Linked DNA regions of Luteibacter rhizovicinus DSM 16549. The protein of the gene in region 1 interacts with the protein of each later gene in a pairwise test. Links are inferred from orthologs where the notes say so. Each region holds a gene or a part of one and is shown on either strand. Other genes may lie near its edges.

The links.
Region 2: the proteins of BJI69_RS04480 (region 1) and mrdA interact in binary tests that used the Escherichia coli proteins (3 or more experiments, as listed by UniProt). The link is inferred for Luteibacter rhizovicinus DSM 16549 from one-to-one orthologs.

What each region holds. Positions count from the first base shown.
Region 1 is NZ_CP017480.1:953,477-968,777, forward strand. Bases 8,325-11,460 are described here. They hold BJI69_RS04480 (penicillin-binding protein 1A), read left to right. Parts: upstream 8,325-8,672; coding sequence 8,673-11,249; downstream 11,250-11,460. Other genes in these bases: BJI69_RS04475 (pilus assembly protein PilM), read right to left, coding at 8,325-8,435; BJI69_RS04485 (hypothetical protein), read left to right, coding at 11,281-11,460. Outside these bases: BJI69_RS04435 (VWA domain-containing protein), read right to left, coding at 1-682; BJI69_RS04440 (DUF4381 domain-containing protein), read right to left, coding at 675-1,157; BJI69_RS04445 (DUF58 domain-containing protein), read right to left, coding at 1,157-2,077; BJI69_RS04450 (AAA family ATPase), read right to left, coding at 2,074-3,066; BJI69_RS04455 (type IV pilus secretin PilQ), read right to left, coding at 3,203-5,428; BJI69_RS04460 (pilus assembly protein PilP), read right to left, coding at 5,448-5,975; BJI69_RS04465 (type IV pilus inner membrane component PilO), read right to left, coding at 5,975-6,622; BJI69_RS04470 (PilN domain-containing protein), read right to left, coding at 6,619-7,377; more of BJI69_RS04475, read right to left, coding at 7,377-8,324; more of BJI69_RS04485, read left to right, coding at 11,461-11,952; BJI69_RS04490 (citrate synthase), read right to left, coding at 11,997-13,292; BJI69_RS04495 (type B 50S ribosomal protein L31), read right to left, coding at 13,561-13,806; BJI69_RS04500 (nucleoside hydrolase), read right to left, coding at 13,934-14,866; glnE (bifunctional [glutamate--ammonia ligase]-adenylyl-L-tyrosine phosphorylase/[glutamate--ammonia-ligase] adenylyltransferase), read right to left, coding at 14,917-15,301. UniProt on the Escherichia coli protein: Cell wall formation. Synthesis of cross-linked peptidoglycan from the lipid intermediates.
Region 2 is NZ_CP017480.1:2,270,366-2,285,530, reverse strand. Bases 9,284-12,283 are described here. They hold mrdA (penicillin-binding protein 2), read right to left. Parts: upstream 11,792-12,283; coding sequence 9,776-11,791; downstream 9,284-9,775. Other genes in these bases: mreC (rod shape-determining protein MreC), read right to left, coding at 12,276-12,283; mreD (rod shape-determining protein MreD), read right to left, coding at 11,788-12,279; rodA (rod shape-determining protein RodA), read right to left, coding at 9,284-9,773. In the rest of the region: BJI69_RS10250 (mechanosensitive ion channel family protein), read right to left, coding at 1-155; BJI69_RS10245 (carboxy terminal-processing peptidase), read right to left, coding at 270-2,597; lipA (lipoyl synthase), read right to left, coding at 2,629-3,627; lipoyl(octanoyl) transferase LipB, read right to left, coding at 3,641-4,309; BJI69_RS10230 (DUF493 family protein), read right to left, coding at 4,480-4,770; BJI69_RS10225 (D-alanyl-D-alanine carboxypeptidase family protein), read right to left, coding at 4,783-6,006; BJI69_RS23150 (septal ring lytic transglycosylase RlpA family protein), read right to left, coding at 6,044-7,429; mltB (lytic murein transglycosylase B), read right to left, coding at 7,564-8,595; more of rodA, read right to left, coding at 8,658-9,283; more of mreC, read right to left, coding at 12,284-13,304; BJI69_RS10185 (rod shape-determining protein), read right to left, coding at 13,346-14,392; BJI69_RS10180 (carbohydrate kinase family protein), read left to right, coding at 14,665-15,165. UniProt on the Escherichia coli protein: Catalyzes cross-linking of the peptidoglycan cell wall. Responsible for the determination of the rod shape of the cell. Is probably required for lateral peptidoglycan synthesis and maintenance of the correct diameter during lateral and centripetal growth.

The DNA.
Region 1 (15,301 bases):
CACCGATACCGATGGTATAGACGCGGACACCAGCGGCCTTGGCGGCACGAGCCGCTTCGCGGGGCGCGATGGAGCCGGCGTTGTTCACCCCGTCGGTAAGCAGGACGACGACACGCGCCTGCTCGGGCATATCGGCCAGGCGCTTGACCGCTACCGCGAGCGCGTCGCCGATCGCGGTTTCACGTCCGGGCAAGCCGACGACGGCGCCATGCAACTGCGCGCGCACGGCATCCAGGTCGTAGGTCAGCGGCGTGACGAGGTACGCCTGCGAACCAAACAAAATGAGGCCGAGTTCGTCGCCTGCGCGACGATCGATGAAGTCGCCGGCGATCGCTTCGACGGCGGCGAAACGCGTCACGTTACGACCCGCCAGCTCCATGTCGTCGAGCGACATGCTTCCCGAAAGGTCGACCGCGAGCATCGTGGCGCGCCCGCTACGCTGTTGCGGTTCGGGGGGGCCGAGCCGCTGCGGCCTGGCTGCGGCGGTGACCAGGCACAGCCATGCCAGCGCCAGAACCAGGGTTGCCGCGAAGGGCGCACGCGTCACGGATGCGGCCACCAGCGCCAGGCCCGGCTGGGGAAGGTTCATCGCCTGAGCGGGCTTCAGCGGGCGCAATACATGACGCAGCAGCCACGGTAATGGCAGGGCAGCGAAAAGCCAGGGCCACGCGAATTCAGGCAGTGACATGCGCCGGCCTCCTGCGTAGCGCCGCACGCACCCACGCTTCGACATCGCGCGCGGTCGGTATCACGTCGAGTGTCGCATCGGGACGGTAGATGGCATCGTCGATAGCGAGCAGGCGGTCGATGTCCTGAGCAGGTGCCATGGCCGCAAGGGCGTCACGCCACGCCAGATCCCTGAGGACCACGCTGCGTGAATCGCGCGTGCGTGCAACCCGGCGCAGCAGCTGACTGGCGACGGAGGCGAACGCCGCGAGGTCGCCATCCTGTGCGTAGCGGGCGGTGGCGTCGTGCAGATCGACCAACGTGGCGTCGACACGACGCTTCCACGCAGCACGGCGGCGAAGCAGGATCACGCCGACGACGACCGCCGCCGACAGCAGCGCGATGAGCAGCCACCAGCCGGGGGCCAGGGGCCACCACATCGAGACGTGGGGAACATGGATGTCGCGCAACTCGGGGCCGGCCGTCGGCATCAGCGCGCCCTCCCCGTCCCGAGCAGGGCGACGATCGCGTCGAGCGGATCGGCCGCGGTATCGATGGTGCGCTCGCGCAGGTTGAGGCCGGTCGCCAGGGCGGACAGTCGCCGCACACCGTCACCCAGCGCGCGGGCGAACTCCGCGCGCTGCCGATCGCCCTGGAGCACGACGTCGTAGTGCACGCCGCCGTGCGCGAAGGGATAACGTCCGGCCGGTGGCTGGGCGAGTTCGAGTGCATCCGCCACCGTGAGCACGGACACCTCCGCCTTGCCGACGAGACCGAGCATGCGTCCACGGGCGGCATCGTCGACCGCGAAGCCATCGCTGACGATGAGTACGCGCGATGCGCCATGCATCAGGCGCCCGGCGCGCTGCAGGGCCGACGACAGGGTTTCGTCCGCACCGGGCGGCAAGGCATCCCACGCAGCGATCGCGCCCGCCACGGCCAGCGCGCCACGCGCACCGCCCAGGGGTCGAAGCAGCTGCCGCTGACCACCGAAAGCAAGCACACCGACACGATCGCCGCCACGCACGGCATACCAGGCAGCCATGGCCGCGGCGCGCGCCGCCTGGACCGACTTGAAGCGCGTGCGTGTGCCGAAGCGCATGCTGGCGTTGCTATCGAGAAGGATCAGGAGTCGTCCTTCGCGCTCTTCCTGGAAGAGTTTGGTGTGTGCGACGCCACTGCGCGCGGTCAATCGCCAATCCATGCGGCGCACGTCGTCGCCAGCCTGGTAGACCCGGGATTCGGCGTAGTCCATGCCACGGCCGTGCAGGCGGCCGGGTCGCTGGCCACTGCGCTGCACTCGCGACACCACCGGTGGCGCGGGCGCGCGGGCTACGCGTGCGCGCAACGCGATCAATTCAGGCAGCGACACATGGACGCGCCCATCCGGGATGGGGACGGCGGCACTCACGGCAGCGGCACGAGATCCAGCAGGCGATCGATCACCGAGTCGATACGCACGCCTTCGGCTTCGGCCTCGTAGCTGGGCAATACGCGGTGACGCAGGACTTCGTGCGCGATGACATGAATGTCTTCAGGTATCACGTAATCGCGGCCGGCCAGCCAGGCGTGCGCACGGGCGCAGCGATCCAGCGCGATGGTCGCGCGCGGGCTGGCACCCCAGGCAATCCAGCGGGCAAGCTCCGGCCCGTACTTCGCGGCGTTGCGCGTGGCGACCACGAGTTGGGTGATGTAGAGCTCGAGCGGAGCGGCCATATGCACGGCAAGAACGGCGTCTCTCGCTGCGAAGACGTCAGCCGGACGCAGCACGTGTGCCGGCGGCGCGACCGGGTGCATGGCTTCACGAGCCTGCTCACGCGCGAGCCTGAGGATCGCCAGCTCGGCGTCGGCATCGGGATAGCCGATCGTGACATGCATCAGAAAGCGATCGAGCTGGGCCTCCGGCAGGGCGAAAGTGCCTTCCTGCTCGATGGGATTCTGCGTCGCCATCACCATGAACAGGTCCGGCAGCGGCCAGGTGCGGCGGCCAATGGTGATCTGCCGCTCGGCCATGGCCTCAAGCAGGGCCGACTGGACCTTGGCCGGCGCGCGATTGATCTCATCGGCAAGGACGATGTTGTGGAACAACGGCCCCCGCTCGAATTCGAAGGTGCCGGTCTGCGGACGGAAGATGTCGGTGCCGGTGAGATCGGCCGGGAGCAGGTCGGGCGTGAACTGGATCCGGTGGAAATCCGCCTCCACACGGGTCGCCAGGGCCTTGATCGCCGTGGTCTTGGCCAGGCCAGGCGCGCCCTCGACGAGGAGGTGGCCGTCGGCCAGCAGAGCGATCAGCAGGCATTCGACCAGGTGCGGCTGACCGATGATGCCGCGGGACAACTCCCCACGCAGGCGGACGAACGCTTCCTGGAGGGGCGTCGTGGCAATCGGCAGCTCGGACATCGGCGGTTCTCGTACGGGTAGAGGGACGATGAGACCACAGCCGGCCGGAGAAGTTTAGGTCCATGAGTCATCCGTGGCGGCGGGCCAAAAAAAAGGGCGGCCCGAAGGCCGCCCTTTTCACTCACTGCAATCGCGCTTAACGCAAGGAATCGGAGAGGATTCGTGGCGTCACGAAGATCAGCAGCTCGGCCTTGTTGTTGCTGCGGTTCGTGCGGCGGAAGAGCACGCCCAGACCCGGGATATCGCCCAGACCCGGCACCTTGTCCGTCGTATTGGACTTGGTGATCTCGTAGATACCGCCCAGGACCACCGTCTGACCGTTGTCGACCAGCACCGAGGTGTTGATCTCGCGGGTGTCGATCGAGGGCACGAAGCCACCGCCCGGCGACGGGGTCTGGCTGGCCAGCGCGTCCTTCTTGACGTTGATCTTCAGGTACACGCGGCTGTCGGCCGTGATCGTCGGCGTGACGCGGAGTTCGAGCACGGCGTCCTTGAACTGCACCGTCGCGTTCTGCGCACCACCGCCCGAGCTCGAGGCCTGGTAGGTCACGTAGCCGATCTGGGTACCCTGCTTGATCACCGCTTCCTGCTGGTTGGCGGTAATCACGCGGGGGCTGGAGATGACTTCGCTGCGGCCTTCGGTCTGCGCGGCCGAGAGCTCGAGGTCAACCAGGTAGTTGGCACCCAGGATCGCCAGGCCAATGCTGCCGGCCGGGTTCGCCACCGGCAGGTTGACGTTGTAGCCGCCCGGATAGGTGAGCGTGTTGTCCGTCTGCGAGCCGTTGTTGATGTTGTGGACGTTAGTCACCAGGCCCGAGGTACCCAGCTGCGTGCCGGTACCGCTGGTCAGATCCGGCGTCGTGCCGATGATCTGGCCGCTCGGGTTCGTGTTGAACGCCTGCGCACCCCAGCGAACACCGAGCTGACGGGTGAACTGGTCGGTGGCGACGACAATGCGCGACTCGATCAACACCTGCTGCACGGGGCGGTCGAGCGTCCCGATCAGTTCACGCAGGTCACGGATCTTGTCCGGCGTGTCGTTGACGAGCAGGGTGTTGGTGCGGTCGTCGAACGAGACGCTGCCACGAGCGGAGAGGAAGCCCTTCTGGCCATTACCCGTCGTACCGCCGCCCGTGCTCTGCAGCGCGCCCTGGGTCAACAGCTTGGCGATGTCCTCGGCCTTGCCATAGCTGATCGGGATGTAGTCGGAGATCAGCTCAGCCGATTCCTCAGCCTTCTGGCGCGCATCGGCCAGGCTCTGCTCGTAGTTGGCGAGTTCGGCCTGCGGTGCGATCCAGATGACGTTGCCGCTGCGACGCTTGTCGAGGCCCTTGGCGCGAAGGATTACGTCGAGCGCCTGATCCCACGGCGTATTGACCAGGCGCAAGGTGACACTGCCACCCACGCTGTCGGAGGCAACCAGGTTCAGCTTGGCTTCGTCGGCGATCAGCTGCAGTGCCGAACGGACCGGGATGTCCTGGAAGTTGAAGGTCAGGCGGGAACCCGAATACGTCGGTTCCTGACCCTTCGCGGCCTTACCCGTCGGCGCGGCAGCCTTCTTGGCGGCCACTTCGATCACGTACTCGCTACCGCTCTGGTAGGCCGAGGTCTCGATCTCACCCTTGGTACGGATGTCGAGGCGAGCGCCGCCCGGTGAGGCCTTCGAGTCGATCGACTGGACCGGCGTGGCGAAGTCGAGCACGTCGAGGCGCTGGGCCAGCTTCGCCGGCAGGCTGGAACCCGCCAGGCTGACGATGACGTGATCGCCCTCGCGGTGCATTTCCGGCGTCGTCGCTGAGCTACCGAGGGTGACCAGCACACGGCCTTCGCCGTTCGGGCCGCGGCGGAAGTCGATGTTCGACACCGGCGTGCCAGCACTCGAGGGGAGTGCCTTGGTCGGGTCGGACACGATGGCCGTGGTCGTCGTTGCACCGGTCGGGCCGTTGTTCACCGTAACGATGAGGTTCTTGCCCTCAGCGCGGGTGCGGTAGGCCGATTCGCGGAACAGCTCGATGGTGACGCGGGTGCGCCCACCGGCCGCGACTACCGACACGCCGGCCGTGGAGCCCTTGGCGATGTCGATGTGACGGCTGCTGAACGCGTTGGTCGTGTCCGGCAGGTCGATGGCGATCCGCGGCGGATTGTTGGTCGTGAAGACCTTCGGATCCGGCGCGGCGTCGGAGAACGCGAGGGTCAGTTCGATGCGGCCCCCGGGCTGTGCGTCGTAGCTGACATTCTGCAGGGCGTTCGCCGCCGATGCGGTGCCAGCGAACACGCCGGTGAAAGCGAGCGTGGCACCGAGCACCCAACGGCGCGCGCGATGGCGCGCGTTACCCGGCAGATGATGGAAGTTGGTCGTCATGTGCGTCATCCCCGAGTTCTTATTTTTCGCCGACCGCGATGCTTGCCGGACGCTCCATCCACCCGCCCTGGCCGTTAGGCACCAGTTCGACCAGATCGATCCGATCCTCCCCGACGGTCGTCACGCGACCGTAGGCCTGCCCCATGTATTCATTGCGGTGGATGCGATGGATCACCCCACCCGGATCTTTTACGAGTGCCTCGAGACTGGAACCAGCACCCACCGTGCCAACCATCTTGAGGGTGTCGAGCGAGAACATCTCGAGCGGCTCCTTCGGACGGTTTTCATCCGGTCGCGGGCCCGAAGACGTGTTCGTGTCCATTTCAGCCGTGCTCGGGCTGAACGGGTCACGGGCGCCCTGGTCCTGGTAAGCGAACGTCTCGAACGTGCGAATGACCGGGAGCACCGGAATCGGCTCTCCCTTCTTGTGCTTTTCGGCATCGACCCACTCGCGCAGGTCGGATGTTCCCTTGGTGCAGCCAGCCAGGGCCAGAGCGACGAAGAGCAGGGAAGCGGCGGGCCGCAACTTGATGTGCGTAGCGTTCATCACTTGCCCCCCTTGACCGGAGTAGCCGGGGTCGTGGTCTCGTCGTCTTCCAGATAGCGATAGGTTTTCACCGTACCCTGGAGGACCAGCTGACCGGAGCTGACGCCGTTCTTGTCGGCGGTTTTCGGCGACAACGAGACGTCATGCAGGGTCAGGATGACGACGCGCGGCAACGAGGCCACACCACTGATAAACGTACCGAACTGGTGGTAAGTGCCGACCATGCGCAGCGTGATCGGCTTCTCCGCGTAGAAATCCTTCGGCGTTTCCGGACCCGGCTGGAACAACTCCGTCTCGATGCCCGCGGCCAGCGCGGTCTGCGAGATGTCGATGAGCAGTTCGGGCATTTCCGTGCGGCTGGGCAGCTGGCGCAACAGGGTGCGCAGCATGTCCTGCATTTCGGTCAGCTGCTGCTCGAGGGCTTCGAGGTTGGCGGACTTGGCCTGCTTCGTCGAGAACTCGCTCTTGAGAGCGATTTCCTTACTCTCCGCGGAAGCCAGGTCGTCCTGTTGCGAGCTGATTTCGAAGTACCAGCCGGCGAGCACCACGACCACGAACAGCAGGCCGGTGAAGAACAGCTTGATCGCTTTCGGCCAGCCGCCGACGTTATGGCGATCGAGATTGCGCAGATCGTCAAAGAACTTCATGGCTTGGCTCCTGCCGTGGTGGCGGAAGCCGGTCGCGGAGCGGCCGGAACGGCGGCAGGAGCGGCGGCGGGCGTCGGTGCGGGAGCCACGGCGGGCTTGCCGATCGCCGCATTAGCCCCGTTGGCCAGCACGGCCGGGACGGCTGCGACGCTCGAAGCCGATGCCGGAGCGGCACTGCTCGACGAACCTGCCGGCGCGCCATCCGGGCCATCGCCAGGATGGTTAAGGCGAACGTCGAGACCGAACGAGTAAGGCATGCGCGAGGCGTCGTGCGTGTTCTCCGTCTTGCGCAGGTCGGCATGGCCCATCCAGGGCGAGGCTTCGATGTTCCGCATGTACTCGGCCACGCTGGAGTTGGACTGCGACACGCCGTCGAGGGACATGGAGTCACCCGACTGCTTCATGCCGCCCAGGCGCGCGCTCGCCGGAATGGTCTTCACCAGCTCGTCGAACAGATGAACCATCTGCGATCGATTGGCCTGCAGTTGCTCGATGATCTGCTTGCGCTGCAGGAGGCCCGCGCGGACCCGGTCCAGGTCCTTGATCTTCGCGATACGGTCGTCGAGCTGCTTGATCTCGGCCTGCAGGTAGGTGTTGCGCTCGGCCTGGTTGTCGATGCGCGCGTCCATCCAGAACGACCACGCGATCAGCACCACGAGGGCAGCGCCGAAAGCCATGCCGAGCTGGATATAGAACTCGCGTTCTCGCAGCTTGCGGCGCTCGGCGCGCCAGGGCAGTAGGTTGATATGAGCCATCAGTCGAAGCTCCTCATGGCGAGGCCGACGGCAATCATCAGCGCGGGCGCGTCCTGGGCCAGGGTCTGGGCCTGGACACGACTGGAAAGCGCCATGCGGGCGAGCGGATTGGCGACGACGCAGGGCACGCCGAGCTGCTGTTCTAGCAGTTCGGTGATGCCTTCGATCGAGGCACAACCACCGGCCAGGACGACCTGGTCGACGCGGCTGTACTCGCTGCCTGCAAAGAAGAACTGGAGCAGACGACTCACCTGCTGGACCAGCGACTCCTTGAACGGCTCCAGCGCCTCCATCTCGTAGGATTCGGGCAGGCCGCCCTTGCGCTTGGCCCGACCGGCTTCCTCGTAGGAAAGGCCATAGCGACGCATGATCTCGTCGGTGAGCTGCTTGCCGCCGAAGACCTGCTCGCGAGAGTAGATCGTCCGCTGGTTCTTCAGCACGGCCAGGGTCGTCATGGTGGCGCCGATATCGACGACCGCCACCAGGGCGTCCCGGGAGACAGCCAACTGGTCGGCCACCATGGCGAACGCGTTCTCCATGGCGAACGCCTCGACGTCGACTACCCGGGCGGTCAAGCCGCCGAGGTCGAGGGCGGCGATGCGCATGTCCACGTTCTCGGTCCGCGAGGCGGCGAGCAGGATGTTGTTCATCTCGGGATTGTCGCGAACCGGCCCGACAACCTCGAAATCGAGGCTAACTTCCTCGATCGGGTAGGGAATGTACTGGTTCGCCTCGACCTGGATCTGACCCTCGAGGTCATCCTCCGAGAGGTCGGCCGACATGGGAATGATGCGGGTGATCACGGCGGAGCCGGCCACGGCAGCAGCGCCGTGTTTGAGTTTGGATCCGGATCGGGCCAATGCCCGCCGAATAGCCTCGCCCACCGCTTCGACTTCAACGATGTTCTTTTCGACGACGGCATTGGGCGGCAGCGGCTCGACGGCATAGTGTTCGACGCGATAGCGCCCCCCTGCCTGACTGAGCTGCAGCAGCTTTACTGCGGTCGAACTGATGTCGACGCCAATTAAAGGCGCCGCCTTGGGTGTAAAGAGCCCCACGTTGTCCCCCTTCCCCGCGCCTTTGTCGGAATTGGTCTTCGGCGCGAAGGCATTAGATCTAAAACTTAACGGATTGGCAACGGGCCATTTCGGGCCCTTACCGGCACTAATTCACAAATCCAGTCACTGGGTTAGCGAAAACCCTTCAGGACGGGTCGAGCGTCACCCAGCCGCGCCCCTCCCCGCCTTGGCTCTATACTCCGCCACGACCCACACGGCGGCGACCCCTCCCCCTTCATGCGAATCCTCAAGCGTTTGCTGCGCATTGCGCTGTACCTCGCCCTGGCAGGCATCCTCTTCGTGGCAGGCGCCATCGGCGTCGCCTACTGGCTGCTGGCCCCGCGCCTGCCGTCGGTCGCTGTCCTGCGCGACTATCACATGCAAGTTCCGCTCCGGGTACTGAGTTCGGACGGACGGCTCATCGCTTCCTTCGGCGAGACCCGACGCATTCCCGTGCACATCGCCGACGTACCTGCACGCTTGAAGAATGCTGTCTTATCGGCCGAAGATGCCGATTTCTACAGCCATCCGGGCATCGACTGGCACGGTATCGCCCGCGCCGGCATCCACGTCATCGTCTCCGGCGGCGACAAGGGACCCGGCGGGTCGACGATCACGCAGCAGGTCGCGCGCAACTTCTTCCTCAGCCCCGAAAAGCTTTATTCGCGCAAACTGACGGAAGTGTTTATCGCTCTGCGCATGGAAAACGAGCTCACCAAGGATCAGATCCTCGAGCTCTACATCAATAAGATGTTCCTCGGTCATCGCGCCTACGGCCTCGCCGCCGCCGCGTCGTACTACTACGGCAAGACGCTCGACCAGCTGACCGTCGCCGAGAGTGCCACCCTGGCCTCGACCTTCCAGCTGCCCTCGGTCGTCAATCCACTGAACAACCCCAAGCGCATGATCGCCCGCCGTGACTGGGTGCTCGGTCAGATGCTCTCGAACCGTTTCATCACGCAGGCCGAGTACGACGAGGCCATCAAGGAACCGAACGACGCGTTCCCGCACGAACAGCAGATCGAGGTGGACGCGCCCTACCTTGCCGAAATGGTGCGCCAGCAGGTCCTCGAGAAACTCGGTAACGATGCCCTTACCGAGGGCTACGTGGTCCACACCACGGTACCCAGCGACAGCCAGGCCGCAGCGAACGATGCCCTCCGCGGGCGCCTGTCCGCCTACGATCGACGCCACGGCTATCGCGGCCCGGAAGGTCACGAGGAACTCCCGGCGCAGGCCGGCCCCGATGATTACGATCGCGTTCTCGCCGGCTACACGAGCGTCGCTGGCATGATGCCAGCCATCGTCACCGAGACCGGGGCGAAGGAAGCGACGGTGTACCTGTCCGCAAAGGAGACGGCGACCTTGAGCCTGGAGTCGATTGCCTGGGCGCGCCCCTACGTCAACGAAGGTCGCGCCGGAGCGGCACCGACGCGAGTCGACGCCGTCCTCAAGCGCGGTGACGTGATTCGCCTCATCCGCAGCGAGAAGGACGACATCAACGAAGACGCCAAGGCCTCGGACACCGCGAAGGCGACGACGGAAGCCAAGCCCGATTCGGGCAAGGGTGCCTGGCACCTCACCCAGATTCCTGCCGTACAGGCCGCCCTGGTTTCGGTCGACCCCGAAGATGGTGCCGTTCGTGCGCTTGTGGGTGGTTTCAGCTTCCTTCGTTCGAAATTCAACCGCGCCGTGATGGCGGCACGCCAGCCGGGCTCGAGCTTCAAGCCTTACCTGTATTCGGCTGCCTTCGAACGAGGCTTCACGCCTGCCTCGATCGTCAACGATGCACCGGTCGCCTTCCCCGATCCGTCACGTCCGGACGGCATGTGGACGCCGGCGAACGACGACAACAAGTTCGCCGGGCCGATGCGCCTGCGCGAGGCGCTGGTGCAGTCGAAGAACCTGGTTTCGGTCCGTCTGCTCGATGCCATCGGCGTGCGCTACGCCCGCGAGTACATCACCCGCTTCGGCTTCACACCGGATGCCCTGCCGCAGAACCTGTCGCTCGCGTTGGGGACGGCGTCCGTCTCGCCGATGAGCATGGCTCGCGGCTACGCCGTGTTCGCCAACGGCGGCTATCTGGTCACGCCCTATTTCATCGCGCGGATCGACGACCGCGACGGCAACCCCGTCTACGTTGCCAACCCCGAACGCGCCTGTGCGGACTGTCAGGAACGCCTGCTCAACCCGACGCCTGCCGGGCCGCCGACGCAGGCCTCCACGGCGCTGATTCCCGCCAAGCCGGCGGTGGCCAGCAGCACCGGTGGCAACGGAACCGGCGACGCCGTCCTTCCCGCCGATGCCCACGCCGACCAGACGAAGCTGCCGAAGCTGGCGCCGCATGTCATCGACGTCCGCAACGACTACCTCGTCACCTCGCTGATGCAGGACGTGATCAAGCGCGGCACGGGCTCGGCCGCACGGGCACTCGGCCGCGACGATCTCGCCGGCAAGACAGGTTCGACCAACGACCATCGCGACGCCTGGTTCGTCGGCTTCAATGGCGACGTATCGACGGCCGTCTGGGTCGGCTTCGACGACTTCAGTTCGCTCGGTCGCGGCGAGTTCGGCGCCAAGGCGGCCTTGCCGATCTGGATGGATTACATGGGTGCGGTCCTGAAGGACAAGTCATCGCATACCCTGGCCATGCCGCCCGGTATCGCCAATGTGCAGATCGATCCGGGCTCGGGCCTGCCTTCGTCCGGCGGCATGAGCGAAATCATGAAGGTCGAGGACGTCGACCGTCTTCGCGAACAGGCGACACAGAAGCAACAGGAGGAACAGCAGGATCACGCCTACGACATCTTCTGACGACCACATACACACCACACGGGGGTGAGTCATGGCACGAGGCGAGCATCACAAACTCCACGCACAGGACCGGACGCAGCGTCACCGCGCCCTTGTCGCCCAGGAAGCGGCCCGCCTGATGAGCGAGCACGGTATTCGCGACTTCCATCATGCAAAGGTGAAGGCCGCGGAGCGACTCGGCATTGCCGACGCCCAGGCGTTGCCTCGCAACAACGAGATCGAAGACGCGCTGCGCGAACACCAACGCATCTTCAAGGCCGATTCGCAACCCCTGGCCTTGCGTGCACGGCGCGAGGCCGCCGTCGAGGCGATGCGATTCCTGCGCGGATTCGACGCCCGCCTGGTCGGTGCCGTCCTTGAAGGCACGGCCGACGAGCATTCCGCCGTCTGCCTGCATGTCTTCAGTGACGACCCGGAAGCCCCGGTGCTGTTCCTCCAGGAACAAGGCATTCCGCTGGAGACGCAGACACGACGCCTGCGCTGGCCGGGCAACGAGCAAAGCGAATATCCCGTCCTGCTGTTCGGTGCCGACGGCATCCCGTTCGACCTGACCGTGCTACCGCTGGACGCCCTGCGCCAGGCGCCCCTGGATCGCATCGATGAACGACCGATGCGCCGGGCCACCGCCTCGATGGTGCAGGCATTGCTGGCCGAGGAAGATATTCAGATGTTCGATGCGTCGACGCCAACACCTGCCCGGTAGGAGCCGATTCAAAAAAAACCCCGCTTTCGCGGGGTTTTTCTTTCTCAGCGCTTATCGCTCGGCGCGTAGTCGCGAACGTCGGCACCCGTGTAGATCTGACGAGGACGGCCGATGCGCGCCCCCGGGGTTTCGTGCTGTTCGATCCAGTGCGAGATCCAGCCGGACGTGCGCGCGATGGCGAACATCACGGTGAACATCTCGGTCGGGATACCCAGCGCCTTGTAGATGATGCCGGAGTAGAAGTCGACGTTCGGGTAGAGCTTGCGCTCGACGAAGTAGTCGTCCTTCAGGGCCGCTTCTTCCAGCTTCATCGCGACGTCGAGCAGCGGGTCGTTGACGCCCAGCTCCTCGAGCACCTTGTGGCACATTTCGCGAATGATCTTCGCGCGCGGGTCGAAGTTCTTGTACACGCGATGACCGAAGCCCATCAGGCGGAACGAGTCGTTCTTGTCCTTCGCGCGCTTGACCGCGGTCTCGACCTTGTCGGCGGTACCGATCTCTTCGAGCTGCTTGAGCACGGCTTCGTTCGCACCACCATGCGCCGGACCCCAGAGCGCGGTAATACCGGCGGCGATCGAGGCATACGGGTTGGCACCGGTCGAACCGACCAGGCGCACCGTCGAGGTCGACGCGTTCTGCTCGTGGTCGGCGTGCAGGATGAACAGCAGGTCGAGCGCCTTGGCGACGACCGGGTTCAACTCGAGCGGCTCGCTCGGCACTTCGAACATCATGTGCAGGAAGCGGGTGACGTACTCGAGGTTGTTGCGCGGATAACGCGTCGGCCAGCCGATCGAATGACGGTAAATGGCAGCGGAGATCGTCGGCATCTTCGCGATGAGGCGGATGGCGGCGAGCTTGCGGTCTTCCGGGTTATCGACATCGAGCTTGTCGTGGTAGAACGCCGACAGCGAGGCGATCGAGCCGGCGAGCATGGCCATCGGATGCGCGTCGTGGTTGAAGCCACGCAGGAAGAACTTGAGGTTCTCGTGCATCATCGAGTGATGCGTGATGTCGTGCTCGAACTTCGCGAACTCGGTCTTGTTCGGCAGTTCACCGTTGAGCAGCAGGTACGAGGTCTCGAGGAAGGTGGACTTCTCGGCGAGCTGCTCGATCGGGTAGCCGCGGTACAGCAGGACGCCCTTGTCGCCATCGATATAGGTGATGGCACTCTTGGTGCTGGCGGTGCTGCCGTAACCCGGATCGTAAGTGAAGTAGCCGGTGTCCTTGTAGAGCGTGCCGATGTCGACGCACTCGGCGCCGAGCGTGCCGCCGATGACCGGCAGTTCGCTTACGGGCTTGTTGGATTCATCGACCAATTTGACGGTTTTGGCGTCGGACACGGCGAGCTCCTCTGTCTTTCTGTACCCGTTCCGCCAGGGGCTGGCGAAACGTAGCGATGTTGGGATTAACGACACCGGGGGAGAGGTGCCGTACCGGTCGCCGCGTGCGACCGAAGTTCCCCATTATCACACAGAGGTTATTCAAACGTCCGTTCGTTGGCCGCCAGATCGCACGCACAAAAAGACACGGGGCAAGCCTTGGGCTCGCCCCGTGTCTGTCTATCCTCGCGAAACGCCACCCCGCAGGCGGCGCGCGGATGGAGCCGTCTTACTTCTGGCCGTAGCGCTGACGGAACTTGTCGACGCGACCGCCGACGTCCAGCGTCTTCTGCTTGCCGGTGTAGAACGGGTGCGAATGGCTCGAGATATCGAGCTTGATCACCGGGTATTCGTTACCGTCTTCCCACTTGACCGTCTCCTTGCTGGACATCGTCGAACGCGTCAGGAACGCGAAATCGGACGACAGGTCCTGGAAAACGACGGACTGGTACTTCGGGTGGATGTTCTCTTTCATGGCGTGACTCTAAGAATTAGCGGGGTGAAAAGAGCGGCATTGTAACCAGCGAGCCGGAGGACGGCAAGTCTCGGCAAGCACCGCGCGGCCGGGCTCCTGTGGGAGCCGCTTCAGCGGCGATTGCCTCTCATGCAGCCCCCAGGGCTCCAGCGATCAGCTGGCCGAAGCGATCCTGGTCGACCCCAAGGACGATCCGGGCGTTCGGGGTGCCGCCGAGGCGGCCTTGCCAGTCGACCACCGTCGCACCACGGGTGAGCCGGCCATCCAGCTCGATCGCCACATGACGGGTCTCGGCACGGGTGACCATGCCAGGATCCAGCGCCACCGCCATGGCCAGGGCATCGGCGGCGATGAAGCCGGTCCGCTCGTGCTCGGCGTTGAAGCGCCGGGCCGTGCCGAATATCTTCTCGAAGAAGGCCGCCCGCGCATCCCCCGCTGCGACCCAGCCGTCGTAGCTTTCGTCCGGGAACGCGTGGCGTACCGTCGCTTCCCAGTCGACCAGATCGAACATCGGGAAGGCTTCGAAAACCACGTGCGCCGCCTCCGGATCGAACCCGATGTTGAACTCGGCCGGGATCTTTCCGGTGTTTCCATGCCCGGTCACCGCACCCCCCATGACAACGAGGCGCTTCACGCGCTGTGGCAGATCGGGATCGAGCCGGACAGCGAGGGCGAGATTGGTCAGCGGACCGAGGGCGACGAGCGTCAGTTCGCCAGGCCGCTCGCGCGTCAGGCGGATCAGGGCGAGGGCCGCGTGCTCGGCCTCGACCGGATGCTTCGGCTCAGCGAAACCCACATCGCCAAAGCCGTCGGCACCATGGACGAAGGCCGCGTCCTCGTCCGGCGCGCGCACCAGGGGCGAGGGACAGCCACCGAACACTGGCGTGCCCGCCCCGATCAGCTCGACCAGCGTGCGCGCATTGCGCACCGTATGACCCAGGCCGACGTTGCCGGCGGCTACCGTGAGCGCGGCCACGTCGGCGTGCTCGTGCGCCATCAGGATGGCGAGGGCATCGTCCACGCCGGGGTCGGTGTCGATCAACAACGAGGGTCGGGTCATCGCAGGTCAGGTCCGTGAACGGCCGGACAGCATAGCGCCGGCCGCGCGCTTCAGACAGCCTGTGAGGCGGGAGCGTCGGCGCCCTGCAGCTCGAAGCCCAACTCACTCGCCACTTGGAGCACGCCAGCGCACGCAGCGTCGAGCGCCGGCGTGCGCTGGGCGATTCGCGACCGAAGATCCAGCGTGCACGCCAACCCCATCTGCAACAGATCGGCATGCGCCACATGGAGGGTGTCGGCCTGCAATTGACTGAACAGACCGACCGAACGCAGCGCATCGATCAGCGTGCTGCTCGCCGTCGTGTCGAGGATCGTCGGATGCTCCGCCGCGTGCGCCAGCACCATGCCCTGAAGCAGGAACTCGATATCGATGAGCGCACCCGCGCCCTGCTTGAGGTCGAGACGCAGGGTATCCGAACGGTCGCGCTCGGCCCGC
Region 2 (15,165 bases), 1.3 Mb from region 1 along the record:
CGCTCCAGGGCACGGCGACCGAGGTTGGCGACGCGTGCAGCGATCCAGAAGCCGATCAACAGCAGCAACAACGCCAGGCCGATGCGAATGGAATACGTGACGATCAAGGCACGCGTGGCGGCGTGGATGCCGATCTGGTCGAGGAAATCGTTCATGGGCTATGCCTCCTGCGTTTTTTGTTCGGCAGTGAGGCTAGCACCCATCGCCGCTGAAGCGGCTCCCACAAAAAGACAGGTCAAAAAAAAGCCCGCCAGTGGCGGGCTTTTTCTTTACGGGGTGGTGGCAGCCGGAGGGCTCTGCGGCACCTGCGCGGTTTGCGGGCTGTCGATCTTGCGACCGCCGTACGGAAGGACCTGCGCGGCGACCTTCGGGTCCGCCTTGATCAGCGAAACCTCGTCACCGACGATGTGGGCGGCTTCCTCGAGCGGCGTGTCCTTGGCCTTCTTCGCATCGGCTTCCGCCTTGATTTCGGTCTTCAGGCTGCGCTCGTTCGCGTTGAGGCCGTCGTCGCCGTTGTTGGCGTCGTCAGCGGCATCGGCCGCGCCGCCGGCGCTGCCGAAGATCGCCTTACGACGATTGCGGAAGTCGGTCTGCAGCGCGTCGTACTGCTTGCGCTCGGCCTGCCGTGCGGCGAAGTTCAACGAGATGTCGGTCTTGTCGCGGAGCTTCTTGTACTCGGCCATTTCGTCGAGCATGAGCTTCCATGCCGGCGAGTTGGCGACGCGCGCTTCGTGCTTGGCATTGAGCGGACCGAAGATCGGCTTGAGGTCGGCGACCGGCTTGTAGTCGGCCGGATCGATGTGACGCCACGGCAGTGCGTTGTCGTAGGTGGACTCGCCGAATTCCTTCGCATCACCGTTCTGCGGGAACATGACGTCCGGCGTGACACCGCGCAGCTGCGTGCTGTCGCCGTTGATGCGGATGAATTCGGCGATGGTCATCTTGAGCTCGCCGTACTTGGCGGTCTCGCCGGTGACGGACTTGCCGAACTTGTCGAGGTCGACCAGGTTCTGCACGGTGCCCTTGCCGAAGGTCGGCTCGCCGATGATGACGCCGCGGCCGTAATCCTGGATCGCCGCCGCGAAGATCTCCGAGGCCGAGGCCGAACCACGATTGACCAGCACGGCCATCGGACCGTCCCACGACATGCCCGGAGCGTCGTCGCCCTGCGCGTCGATCTGGCCACGGGCGTCACGCACCTGCACGACCGGACCGGTATCGATGAACAGACCGGTGAGCTCGGTGGCTTCGGACAGCGAGCCACCGCCGTTGTTGCGCAGATCGATGACGACACCCTCGACCTTCTGTGCCTTGAGCTCGGTGAGGAGCTTGGCGACGTCGCGGGTGGCGCTCTTGAAGTTGGTGTCGCCGGCGCGGCGCGCACCGAAGTCCTGGTAGAACGTGGGCAGGTCGATCACGCCGATCTTGCGCGTGACATCGCCGTCCTTCACGTCGATGACCTTGGACTTGGCGGCCTGCTCTTCCATCGTGACCTTCTTGCGGACCAGGGTCACGATGTCGTGCTTGCCGTCCACGCCGGCGTCGGCCGGAAGGATCTCGATGCGGACCGTGGTGTCCTTCTTGCCGCGGATGAGCTTGACCACGTCGTCCTGGCGCCAGCCGACCACGTCGACCATGGGACCGGTTTCACCCTGGCCGATGGCGACGATGCGATCGCCCGCCTTCATCTTGCCCGACTTGATCGCCGGGCCACCCGGAACGAGTTCGCGGATGGTGGTGTAGTCGTCGCGCGCCTGCAGCACCGCGCCGATACCTTCCAGCGACAGGCGCATGGCGATGTCGAAGGCGTCGGCGGCGCGGGGACCGAGGTAGTCGGTGTGCGGGTCGGTGGAGTTGGCGTACGCGGTCATGAAGGCCTGCGTCGCGTCTTCGTCGTCGAGCTGGCGCACGCGGCTGATGTACGTCGCGTAGCGCTTGTCGAGCGTCTTGCGGATGTCGTCGTCGCTCTTGCCGGCGAGCTTCAGGCGCAGCCAGTCGTTCATGGTGCGCTTGCGCCAGACGTCGTCGAGTTCGGCCTGGTTCTTCGGGATCGCGGCTTTCTTGCGGTCGAAGTTGAAGCTTTCGTTGCTGCTGAAGTCGAAGCCCTTCTTCAGCAGGCCACGCGCGTAGTTCATGCGATCCACGGCGCGCGTGATGTAGAGGTTGAACACCGAGAACGGACCGGTGAGGTCCTGGTTCCAGATCGCGTCGTCGAACTGCGTCTTCAGCGGCGCGAACTTGTCCATGTCTTCCTGGGTGAAGAAGACTTTCTCGCTATCGAGCGCGTCGAAGTAGGCCTTGTAGATCTTGGCCGACATGGCGTCGTCGAGCGGCTGGGCCTGGTAATGGAAGCGCGTGAGGAAGCGCGCCGACAGCTGCGAGGCCTGGGCCTCGGCGGCGGTCGGCTTCAACGGCAGGCTCGACTCCTTGCGCTGCGGCTCCGGCGAGGTCGCTGCTTCGGACGCATCCTTGGGCTGCGGCGTCGCGGCCTTCGTCGCCGGCGCGGCCGCACCCGGCTGCTGCGGGGCGGCTGTCTGTGCCTGGGCACCCGCGGCGGAAAGGGCCAGCAGGAGGGCGAACGCGGGGCGAAGGGTCATGTAGTCGAAGCCTCGGATTGCTTTGGGGCGTTTATTCGACGACGCCGGCGGCGTGAGCCATCAGGTCGGCATGGTAGGAGGATCGCACCAACGGGCCGGAAGCGACATGGCCGAAGCCCATCTCTTCACCGGCGACGCGCAGCGCCTCGAATTCGTCCGGCGTCCAGTAACGGACCACCGGGTGGTGATGCGCCGTCGGCTGCAGGTACTGGCCGATGGTGATCATGTCGACGTCATGGTTACGTAGATCGCGCATGGTCTCGAGCACCTGATCCATCGTCTCGCCCAGGCCGAGCATGATGCCGGACTTGGTCGGGACCTCGGGATGCTGGGCCTTGAACCGTTTGAGCAGGTCCAGCGACCACTGGTAGTCGGCGCCCGGACGGACTTCGCGATACAGGTGCGGCACCGTCTCGAGGTTGTGGTTGAAGACGTCCGGCGGGAAGTCCTTCATGACTTCCAGCGCGCGCTCCATGCGGCCCTTGCCACGGAAGTCCGGGGTGAGGATCTCGATGCGGATGTTCGGGCTGGCGTGACGCACCGCGCGGATGCACGAGGCGAAATGCTCGGCACCGCCGTCGCGCAGGTCGTCGCGGTCCACCGAGGTGATCACCACGTACTTCAGGCGCATGTCGCGGATGGTCTCGGCCAGGCGTGCCGGCTCGAGCGGATCCGGCGGCTGCGGCCGGCCGTGGGCCACGTCGCAGAACGAGCAGCGGCGGGTGCAGACCTCGCCAAGGATCATGAACGTCGCGGTGCCCTTGGAGAAGCACTCATGGATGTTCGGGCAGGACGCTTCTTCGCAGACCGTGACCAGCGAGTTCTCGCGCAGGCGCGCCTTCAGCTGCTGCACGGCGTTGCCCTGGGGCAGGCGCACGCGGATCCAGCTGGGCTTGCGCAGCACGGGCACGTCGGTATCGAAGTTCGCGCGGTTGAGCGCGATCTTGTCGTTACCAAGCATCTTCTCGCCCGGCTTGTCGACGACGGCGATGGGGATGCTGCGGGAGGGGGAAGTGGAGGTTTGGCTCATAACGGCTACGACCTCAGACCGCAATGCGGGTCGGGAGTTCGGGGAGGGAGGGTTCGGCTGACACGGCGTGGAAGCCAAACTGCTTGCAGAATTCCTGTACCAGGACGTCTTCCACGTCAGCCAACCGCGACGGACCGCCTAAGTCTAACACCTGGGTGACCTCCAAACCCTTGTACCCGCAGGGATTGATGCGGTGATAGGGCTCGAGGTCCATGTCCACGTTGAAGGCCAGCCCGTGGAAGCTGCAGCCCCGGCGGATGCGCAGCCCGAGGGCTGCGACCTTGGCACCCGCCACGTAGACGCCCGGGGCGCCCTCGAGGCGTTCGGCGCCGATATTCCACTCGCCCATGGTGTCGATGATGGCCTGCTCGATCCGGTTGACCAGCTCGCGCACGCCAACGCCGACGCGGCGCAGGTCGATCATCGGGTAGGCCACGATCTGGCCGGGACCGTGGTAGGTCACCTGGCCGCCGCGATCCACGCGGACCACGGGGATGTCCCCCGCCGCCAGCACATGCTCTTCCTTGCCCGCCTGGCCCAGGGTGAACACCGGGTCGTGCTCCAGCAGCCACAGCTCGTCGACGGTGTCGTCGGTGCGGTTGTCGGTGAAGGCGCTCATGGCCTTCCAGGTGGATTCGTAGGGGACGCGCCCCAGCCGGCGGACGTTGAGGGGGAGGGTCATCGGGATCGGGTCGGAGGGGATGTCGAGAAGTTGTGGGCGCAGGCCAAGCGATACAAGGCTGGCGGGGCCGCTCTTTGTAGGAGCCGCTTCAGCGGCGATCCGGCGGCAGCCGGCCGGGCTGCTGCGAGCACCCAATCGCCGATGAATCGGCTCCTACCAAGCGCAGGCCGTCACATCGTGAAGCGGATGTTCTCGTCGGCGCGCAGCGTGCTGTGCGCCTCCAGGTACTTCTCACGGCTCGGTGCGACGAAGCTCACGGTGACCGACTGGTAGTTACCGGCCGGGGTGAGCTTGGTCGTCAGGGTCTCGTGGAGCACTTCCAGGCCGATGGCATGGAGCAGCGCCGGGACGTGCTTGTCGAGGCCGGCCGTGGCGCTGCCGATGGCCGTGATCTCGAACTCGCCCGGGAACTGGAAGCCCTTGCCGTCTTTCTGCGCATCGCTGAAGTCGATCTCACGCATCGTGCCGTCCTCTTACTTCTTGTCGCTGTCGCTGTGGAACCACAGCATGATCGTGTCCCAAAGGCGCGAGAAGAAACCGCCTTCCGGTGCATCGTTCAGGGCCACCAGGGGCGTGGTGAGCACCGGCTGACCGTCGAGCGTCACGCGCAGCGTGCCGACCTGCTGGCCCTTCTTGAAGGGAGCGATCAGCGTGGCCGGGATGTCGAGGTTGGCCTTGAGCTTGTCGTAGTCGCCACGCTTGACCGAGACCAGCGCGTCTTCGGCGACACCGAGCGGGATGGTGTTCTCGGCGCCCTTCCACAGCTTCGGCGTGGCCAGCGGCTTGTTGGCTTCGTAGAGCTTGTGCGATTCGTAGAAGCGGAAACCGTAGTTGAGCAGCGCCAGCGCGGCATCGGCGCGGCCCTTCTCGCTGTTGGCGCCCATGATGATGGCGATCATGCGGGCATCGCCCTGCTTGGCCGAGGCAGCCAGGCAGTAGCCGGCGGCGGCGGTGTGGCCGGTCTTGATGCCGTCGACGGTGTTGTCGCGCCACAGCAGCAGGTTACGGTTGTGCTGCTTGATGCCGTTCCACTCGAACTCCTTCACGGCCGAGATCGCGTAATCCTCGGGGAAGTCGTGGATCAGCGCGCGCGACAGGATCGCGATGTCGCGGGCGGTCGTGTAGTGGTTGGCGACCGGGTAACCCGAGGCGTTCTGGAACTGCGAATGCGTCATGCCGATCTGCTTGGCATACGCGTTCATCAGGTTGGCGAACGCCGGCTCGGAGCCCGCGGTGTGCTCGGCCAGCGCGATGGCGGCGTCGTTACCGGACTGGATGATCATGCCGTACAGCAGGTCTTTCAGCGGCACCTGGCTGTTGAGCTTGAGGAAGCTGGTCGAGCCGTCGGTGCTCGCACCGCCGCCGCGCCACGCGTTCTCGCTGATCGTGACCGGGTCGGAATTGTGGATCTTGCCGTTGCCCAGCTCGGCCGAGACGACGTAGTCGGTCATGATCTTGGTGATCGAGGCCGGCTCCAGCTGCACGTCCGGATCCTTCGAGGCGATGATCTGCCCGGTGTTGTAATCCATCAGCACCCAGCTCTTGCCTTCCACGTCCGGCGGCGGCGGCACCGGCGCTTCGGGAACGACCGGGCGCGGAACGGGTGCGGGATGCGGCGGAGTCTGCTGCGCCACGGTGACGCCGGCGACGAGCGCAGCGGCGGCGAAAGCGAACAGGGAGCGAGGGAAGAGCTTCATCGTTTCAGCGATCCAGTCAAAGCAACAAAAAAGAAGGTCAGTCTACCGCGACCGACGGCCGGGGCAGGCCCATGCCGGAGATCTGGTCGGTCACGCGGTCGGCCGTGTCGACATCGGCCAGGGGGCCAACGCGCACACGGCGCACGCTACGACCGGCGACAGCGGTCTCGATAACACTGACAGGGCCCAGACCCGCTTTGTTCAGCTGGTCGGCCACGCGGTTGGCGTTCGCCACGTCGGAAAACGCGCCGACCTGGAGGTAAATCGTGGGTTTGCCGGGCACCGAGGCGATGGTAGGGCCCTGGGCTGGCGTGCTGAGGCGCGGGGTCTGGCCATTGCCTGACGGCGTGCCTGAGGATGAGGGTGCCGGCACCGATCCTGCCTTCTGACCCGGCAACGGCGGCAAGGCTTCGGCGGCGGAGACTCCAGTCATGCCGGGCACCGGACCGTCATCACCCTCGCCGTCGGCCGCCGCGCCCGCGGGGGCGCTCGCCACCTGGTTGCTACCGCCCTGCACGCCCGCATTCGGCGTGGCGCGGACCGGAACGCTGCCGACCGGCGCCGAGATGGCGGCGCTCGGCGCGCGCGACCCGGAGGTCATCACCGGTGCGGTGGAAACAGCGCCCGCCGTGGCGAATCGCGACGCGGTCGACGGCGACGACGTAGCCATGTCCGGCGTCGGCGCGGTACGTGCCGATGGCGGCGCCGCCGCATAGGCCGGGCGTGACGGCGGCACCGGGGCGGTGACCGGTGCCGGCTTCGGCGCGGTATTCACGTAAGGCGCACCGCGATCGCTGTTCGCTTCGCTCGGATCGATCGCGCGCACTTCGACCAGACCCGTGCCCTTCGGCCACACGCCCAGCTTCACCGCTGCCGCGAAGGACAGGTCGATGATGCGGTTCTCGTGGAAGGGCCCGCGATCGTTGACGCGGACGATGACGCTCTTGCCATTCTCGAGGTTGGTGACACGCGCATAGCTCGGCAGCGGCAGCGTTTTATGCGCCGCGGAGAACTGGTACATGTCGTATTCCTCGAGGCTCGAGGTCTTGTAGCCGTGGAATTTGTTGCCGTAGAACGAGGCGATGCCGCGCTCCACGTAGCCGCGCGGCGTGGGCAGCACGTTGTAGGTCTGGCCGAGCACCGAATACGGGCTCTTGTTGCCGTAGAGAGCGCGCGGCTCGACCTTCGGCACCGGCTCCGGGAGCTTGCTGACATCCGGAATCTCGGTGGGCACGCTGTCCGAGCTGGAGCGATAGCGCGACGATTGCGACTTGCTGATGTCGTCGCGGCCGCCACTGCTGCCGCGCGAGGACGACGACGAGCCGCTGCTGCCGCGCGATGAGGGGCGGGAGTTTTTCGAGCCGCCGCAGGCGGTGAGGACAAGGGCGACCAGGAGGATGACAATGAGGCGAGTCGCGAGCACCCATCGCTGCTGAAGCAGCTCCCACAACGAGCGGGAAGGCCCGGTGGATCGGGCGGTTTGTGGGAGCCGGCTATGCCGGCGATCCCTGCGAAGCGAGACGCTCCCCGCGCCGGCGAGCCCCCCGTTTCGCCCGTTCATCGCGCGGCGGGCCCGTGCGTGCGTTCGCGGATCGCCTGGGCCAGCTGGTTCACGGCCATGGCGTACATCGGGCTGCGGTTGTACGTGGTGATGACGTAGAAATTCTGGAAGACGAACCAGTATTCGGGGCCGGCCGGCCCGTCGAGGCGCACCAGCTGCGCGTCACGCCCCGGATTCAGGTGCTGCAAGGGCGCGAAGCCCTCGGCGACAAAGGACTCCACCGGCGCCACGGGGCGCCAGTCCTTCGGCACGTCCGGATCGCGGACGCGGGCATCCGGCTGGGCCCGCACGGCGAGCGGACCGCCGGTTTCCCAACCGTGCTCGGAGAAATAATTGGCCACGCTGGCGAAGATGTCGCCCATCGAGCCCTTCATGTCGATCTTGCCGTCGCCGTCGTAGTCCACGCCCCAGTCGCGGATCGACGAGGGCATGAACTGGCCCCAGCCCTGCGCACCCGCGTAGGAGCCGGTGAGCGTGTCCAGTGGTCCGGCGAGATGGTTCGGCGGCAGTTCCAGCAGCGTTTTCAGCTGCTCGCGGAAGAACGGCGCGCGCTTGGGGTAGTAGAAGGCGAGCGTGGTCAGCGCATCGAGCACCTTGTACTTGCCGGTGTTCTTTCCGTAGAAGGTTTCCACGCCGACGATGGCGACGATGTATTCGGGCGGCACGCCGTACTTCTTGCCGATGGCGTCGAGCAGGGCGCGATGCGTCTGGTAGAAGTCCGCGCCCGCCTGGATGCGCTGCTCGGTCAGGAAGATCGGCCGGTAATCCCGCCACGGCTTGCCTTCCGCCGGGCGGTTCATCGCGTCGATGATGGACTGCTGCATCTTCGCGCCGTCGAGGATCGCGTTCAGCGAGGCCTTGCTTTTGCCCGTGTCCTTCGCCACTTCACGCACGAGCTGTTCCTGGCCCGGATGGGTTTCAGCGAACACCGCGGAGGCGAACATCAGGGGGAAGGCGATCATCGCGCCAGCGAGGCGCGGGGATAAACGTGCGATTCGTGCGCGGCGCGCGGTAAGAACTTCATCCATGCGCCGAAGCGTAGCACGCAGGAATGGCGTCACAGGGCCGCGCGTCGGGAAGCGTTCAGGCATCAATCGTGGAGCTTGCGATTGGCGTGGATCGACATGAGCACGCCGAAGCCCGTGAGCAGCGACACCGCGGACGTGCCGCCGTAACTGATCAGCGGCATCGGCACGCCCACCACCGGCAGGATGCCCGCGACCATGCCGCCGTTCACCGCCACGTAGACGAAGAAGCTCATGCCGATGGCGCCGGCGAGCAGGCGCGAGTAGGTGTCGCGCGCGTTCATCGCGATCCACAGGCAACGGCCGATGATGAAGGCGTAGAGCAGCATGATCGCGATGACACCGACCAGGCCGAACTCTTCCGAGAACACGGCGAAGATGAAGTCGGTGGTGTGCTCGGGCAGGAATTCCAGCCGCGACTGCGTGCCGTGCTGCCAGCCCTTGCCGAACACGCCACCGGAGCCCACCGCGATCTTCGACTGGATGATGTGCCAGCCGTTGCCCAAGGGATCCGATTCGGGGTCGAGCAACGTGCGCACGCGGTTGCGCTGGTATTCGTGGAGGAACTGCCAGGCGACCGGAATCGCCGCGCCCGCGCCGCCGACGAGCAGGCCGATACGCCACCAGGCCATGCCGGAGAGGAACAGCGCGAAGGCGCCTGCCCCCGCGACCAGCAAGGCGGTGCCGAGGTCGGGCTGCTCGGCGATCAGTCCGGCGGGCACCGCGATCATCAGGCCGACCACGATGATGTCCTTCCAGCCCGGCGGCAGCTGCCGCGGATGCAGGTACCAGGCAACCATCATCGGCATGGTGAGCTTGAGCAGCTCGGAGGGCTGGAAGCGCATGAAGCCCAGATCCAGCCAGCGATAGGCGCCACGGCCCTCGCCCAGCGCCGCGACGACGACGAGCAACGCCGTGCTGCCCATGTAGAGCCACGGCGTCCACGAGCGCAGCACGGGTGGCGGGATACGCGAGATCACCACCAGCAACACGGCGCCGAGCACGAAGCGCGCCGCCTGCCCGCCGACCAGGGAGAGGTTGGCGTTGCCAGCGCTGTAAAGCGTCGCAAGGCCCGCGCAGGCAAGCAGGAACAGCGCCAGCAGCAGGGGCAGATCGAGGCGCGGCCGCGTGAGCAGGCGCAGGCCGAAGCGTTTGAGGCGGACGGTGAGGTTGGCGAACATGGTTACTGGTCCTCGCCGTTATCGTCGGGCGGCAACTCGCTGCTCGTCGGCGCGGCCGGCTGTGCGCCCTGCACGGAACTCGCGCTGACCGGCGCGGCCTCGGCCGGTGCATCGGACAAGGTGATCGGGCCCGGCGGCAGCGCGGTCGGGCGCGCACCGCCTTCGTCGACGACCCACTGATCGAGGATCTTTCGGGCGATCGGACCGGAATCCGCCGCGCCCCACGCACCGGCTTCGAGCACCACGGCCACGGCGATCTTCGGATCCTCGGCCGGGGTGTAGGCGATGAACAGCGCGCGATGGCGGGTCGCCAGATAGGCGGTGTTCTTGTTGGTGTCGTAGGCATCGGATTTGCGCGAGAAGCGCTCGGCCGTGCCGCTCTTGCCGGCGATGACGAACGGGAAGCCGATGCCCAGCTTCTTGCCGGTACCCGCGCCCGAGTTGATCACCGCGATCATGCCCTCGTTCACCGTGTCCCAATCCGCCGCCTTGCGGATCACCGACGGGCCGGTGGGTGGGAACGATTGCCGCACGCGCGCACTGTCCACGCCATCCTGCGTATCCATCAGCAGGTGCGGCGCATACGGTATGCCGCGACCGGCAAAAGTAGCAACGGCATGCGCCAGCTGGATCGGCGTCACCGCCCAGTAGCCCTGGCCGATACCGGAGATGATCGTCTCGCCCGGATACCAGCCCGCCTTGCTGCGTGTCGCTTTCCATTCACGCGAGGGCAGCACACCCTCGACTTCGCCGGTAAGGTCGATGCCGGTCTTCTTGCCGAAGCCCAGGCCGCCCATCCACGACGCGAGGCGGTCGATGCCCATGTCCAGGGCGAGGCGGTAGAAATACGTGTTGGTGGACAGTTCGATCGCACGGACCATGTTCACCGTGCCGTCGCCGCCGCGCTTGTCGTCGCGGTAACAGCGACTCTGCCCCGGGATGCAGAACTCGCCGGTGGAGAGCACCGTATCCGTCGGCCGGCGAATGCCCATGGTGAGCCCACCCAGCGCGAGGAATGGCTTCACCGTGGAGCCCGGCGGATACACGCCGCGCAACGCGCGGTTGTAGAGCGGTTTGTCCGGCGCCGTCATCAGGTTCTTGTAGTCGACCGAACTGATCCCGTTGACGAAAAGATTGGGGTCGAAGTCGGGAACGCTGGCGAAGGCAAGCACCTGGCCGTTGCGCGGGTCGATGGCGATAGCCGCCCCCGAACGCCCCGCCATCGCATCCAGTGCCGCCTTCTGCAGCCGCACGTCGATGCTCAGGTAAATATTCTTGCCCGGTGTCGGCGGCGTGGTGTCGAGCACCGCCTGGGTGCGTCCATCGGCGTTGACTTCGACCAGCTCGTAGCCCGGCTCGCCGTGCAGCAGTTTCTCGTACGAGCGCTCGATGCCGATGCGACCGATGTGCGTGGTGCCCTTGTAGCTAGCCTCCTCGTCATCGTCCATGCGATCCAGATCGTCCACGTCGATACGGCTCACATAGCCGATGACATGAGCCAGCGCACCACCCAGCGGATAACGCCGCGTGAGATACGGCACCACGTCCACACCCGGGAATCGCCAGCGATTCACGGCGAAGCGGCCGATCTCGTCCTCGGTGAGCTTGAGCTTGAGCGGGATGCCTTCGAAGCGCCGGCCGAGCTTCACCTGCTTCTTGAACGTGACGATGTCGTCGTCGCTGATCGGCACGACCGCGCTGAGCCGCTGCAGCATGTCGTCCATATTGGCGACCTGCTCGGGCGTCACCTCGAGGCGAAACGCGGGGACGTTGTCGGCGAGCAGCACGCCGTTGCGGTCATAGATGAGCCCGCGCGCCGGCGGGATCGACCGCGGTTTCACCCGGTTCTGCTCGGAGCGCGTCACGAACTCGTCGTGATGGAACACCTGCAGGTAGACATAGCGACTGCATACAGCGATCAGGCCGAGCAGGAGCAGGAAGAATCCGGCCAGGGCGCGCCGACGGAACAGCGCCACTTCGCCGCGGACCTCCTTGATCGAGGCGCGCCGCCGGCTCATGTGTCGTGGATGCGCAGGCGTGCGCGGAGGTCGTCGAGGATCAGGAAGACGAACGGCCACAGCGCCGCGCCCACCAGCGGCGAGATCCAGTATTCGGGTGGCGGCAGCGGATCGCCGGCGAACACGCGGATGAGCAGCAGGAGCACGCGGTCATTCAGCAGCAGACCGAGCACGGCCAGCGACTGTTGCCACATGGGGAAGAAGCGCAGCCGCGAGCGGAAGCGCAGCGCGATGAAGACCATCGCCGTAAGGCGCAGCGCCTGTTCGCCAAGCAGCACGCCGTCGAAGAGATCGGCACCGACGCCCAGGCAGAAGGCGAGGCCGAGCGTGACGCGGTCGCCCGACTGCAGGCACCAGTAGAGCAGGATCAGCGCCGGCCAGTAGGGCTTGAACGGCGTCAGCGGCCCCGGCAGCGGAATCAGCATGAGGAACAGCGACAGCAACAGCGTCGCCGCGAACCACAGCTGGCGGACACGAACCTTGTTCATGGCGTCGTCCCCGTCGATGTATTGCCCGTGGACGAGCTGGCGCGTGCGGGCACCGGCGTCGCCGTCGGTGAGGTCACCTTGGGCAGGGTCGGCGCGACGGGTACGGTCGGCGGCGCATTCGGATCCGGCGCGAGGCCGGCTGGCGGACCGGCGTTCGGCGCGAGCGGCGGCGGACCGTCCTGCTCGGCCAGATCGTGCAGCAGGAGCACATCCTCGCTGCGATCCAGATCGGCGGCCGGTTTCGCCTGCGCGGACAGGAACGTCCCCGAGGCCGTCTGCGCCACGTCGCGAATCTCACCCACCGGGAAGCCCGGCGGGAAGCGCCCGCCCAGGCCGGAGGTGACCAGCTTGTCGCCGGACTGCACATCGGCGGAGACGGGAATATTGGGCAGCACGAGCATGTCGCCCCCGCGCGAGCCATAAGCCACCGTGCGCAGGCCGGTGCGCTCGATGGTGACGGGGATCGCGTGGTTCGGATCGGTGATCAGCATGGCGACCGAGGTGGTCGGCATCACTTCGACGATCTGGCCCATCACGCCGCGTGCATCGATCACCACCTGGCCGGCCTGCACCTTGTCGCGCGCACCGACGTTGAGCACGATCCGGTGACGGAAGGTACCCAGATCCACGCCGATGAGGCGCGCGAGCTGCACGTTGAGCGAGAGGCTGTGCTGGGTGTCCAGCAGTTCCTTGAGCCGCTGGTTCTGCTCGGCCACCGAGGCCATGCGGTTGAGCTTGGCATTGGCCAGGAGCAGGTCTTCCCGCAGGCGCTGGTTGGCCTCGGTCAGGCGCTGGCGATCGGCGAACGCCACCGTCGCCGCCTGGAAACCTTGCGACGGCAGACCGGCGATCCGGTAGATCGGTTCGACCACGATGGACAGCCCGTAACGGACGTTACCGAGCCAGCCGCCGCGGTGATCGAGCACCATGAGCACACAGGCGAGCGCGAGATAGACGATCAACCGCAGGGTCCCCGCCACACCGGGCGCGAACAGCGGCGACTGATCGTCGCGATTGAGGGCCATGGCTCAGCGCGTTCCGGCCAGCGCGCCGTCGCGCGCGGCCATCATTCGAACGCGAAGAAGTCGCTGCCGTGCTGGTCGATCATCTCCAGCGCCTTGCCGCCGCCACGGGCGACGCAGGTGAGCGGGTCATCGGCCACCTGCACGTGCAGGCCGGTTTCCTCGGAGATGAGACGATCCAGATCGCGCAGCAACGCGCCGCCACCGGTGAGTACGATGCCGCGCTCGGCCACGTCGGAGCAGAGCTCCGGCGGGGTCTGCTCCAGCGCGGCCTTGACCGCTGCCACGATGCCCGAGAGCGGCTCGTGGAGGGCTTCCAGCACTTCGTTGGAGTTGATCGTGAACATGCGCGGCACGCCCTCGGCGAGGTTACGGCCGGAGATTTCCATCTCGCGGACTTCGCTCTGCGGGAAGGCACAGCCGACTTCGAGCTTGATCCGCTCGGCGGTGGACTCGCCGATCAGGGTGCCGTGGTTGCGGCGCACGTAGTTGATGATGGCTTCGTCGAAGCGATCGCCACCGACGCGGACCGACTGCGAGTAGACGATGCCGTTCAGCGAGATGACCGCGACTTCGGAGGTACCGCCACCGATATCCAGGACCATCGAGCCGCGGGCCTCATGCACCGGAATACCGGCGCCGATGGCCGCTGCCATGGGTTCCTCGATCAGGAAGACGTCGCGGGCGCCTGCACCCTCGGCCGATTCCTTGATCGCGCGGCGCTCCACCTGGGTCGAGCCGCAGGGCACGCAGACCAGCACGCGCGGGCTCGGACGGAGCATGCGCGAACGGTGCACCTGCTTGATGAAATGCTGGAGCATCGCTTCGGTCATGGTGAAGTCGGCGATGACGCCGTCCTTCATCGGACGGACCGTGGCGATATTGCCCGGCGTACGGCCGAGCATGCGCTTGGCGTCGCCACCGACGGCGGCAACGGTTCGCGGACCGCCCGGGCCCCGATCCTGGCGGATCGCGACGACCGACGGTTCGTTGAGGACGATTCCCTGGCCGCGCACATAAATGAGCGTGTTGGCCGTGCCGAGATCGATGGAAATGTCGTTCGAAAAGAGACCGCGGAACTTCTTAAACATGATGCGGCGGACGCCAGTAGCAAGAAAAAGTTAGCGTGCGAGTCTAGATTGGCCTACTCCCCCACGCAAGGGCGAAGAAGTTAAGAAAGCCTTGTAAGTCCGGGTGATGCGTGGGGATTCTCTCGCGATTACGTAATTCTGTACGACTCCGGGAGTCGCCTCGGCGCGCGATTTTGGGTACGATCCGTCGGTTTGCCGGACCCGTCGCGTTCGGCACCCGCTGCGGCCGGATCGACGGTCGCGCCATTCATTCTTCCAGGGTCACCTACGCCATGACTGCCGTTATCTGCGGATCGCTCGCCTACGACACCATCATGGTGTTCCAGGACCAGTTCAAGAACCACATCATTCCGGACCAGGTCCATATCCTGAATGTGTCGTTCCTGGTGCCTGCCATGCGTCGCGAATTCGGCGGCTGCGCCGGCAACATCGCCTACAACCTGAAGCTGCTCGGCGGTTCGCCGATGCCGGTCGCCACCGTCGGCCAGGACTTTGCGCCGTACCGCGCGCACCTGGAAAAGTTCGACATCCGTCTGGACGGCGTGCGCCAGTTCGACGACCAGTTCACCCCGCAGTGCTTCATCACCACCGACCTGGACAACAACCAGATCACCGCCTTCCATCCGGGTGCGATGTCCAGCGCGCACGAGAACCACGTGCGTGACATCCCGGACTACTCGTTCGGCATCGTCGCACCGGATGGTCGCGAAGCGATGTTGCAGCACGTGGAAGAGTTCGCCGCGCGCGGCGTGCCTTTCATCTTCGATCCGGGC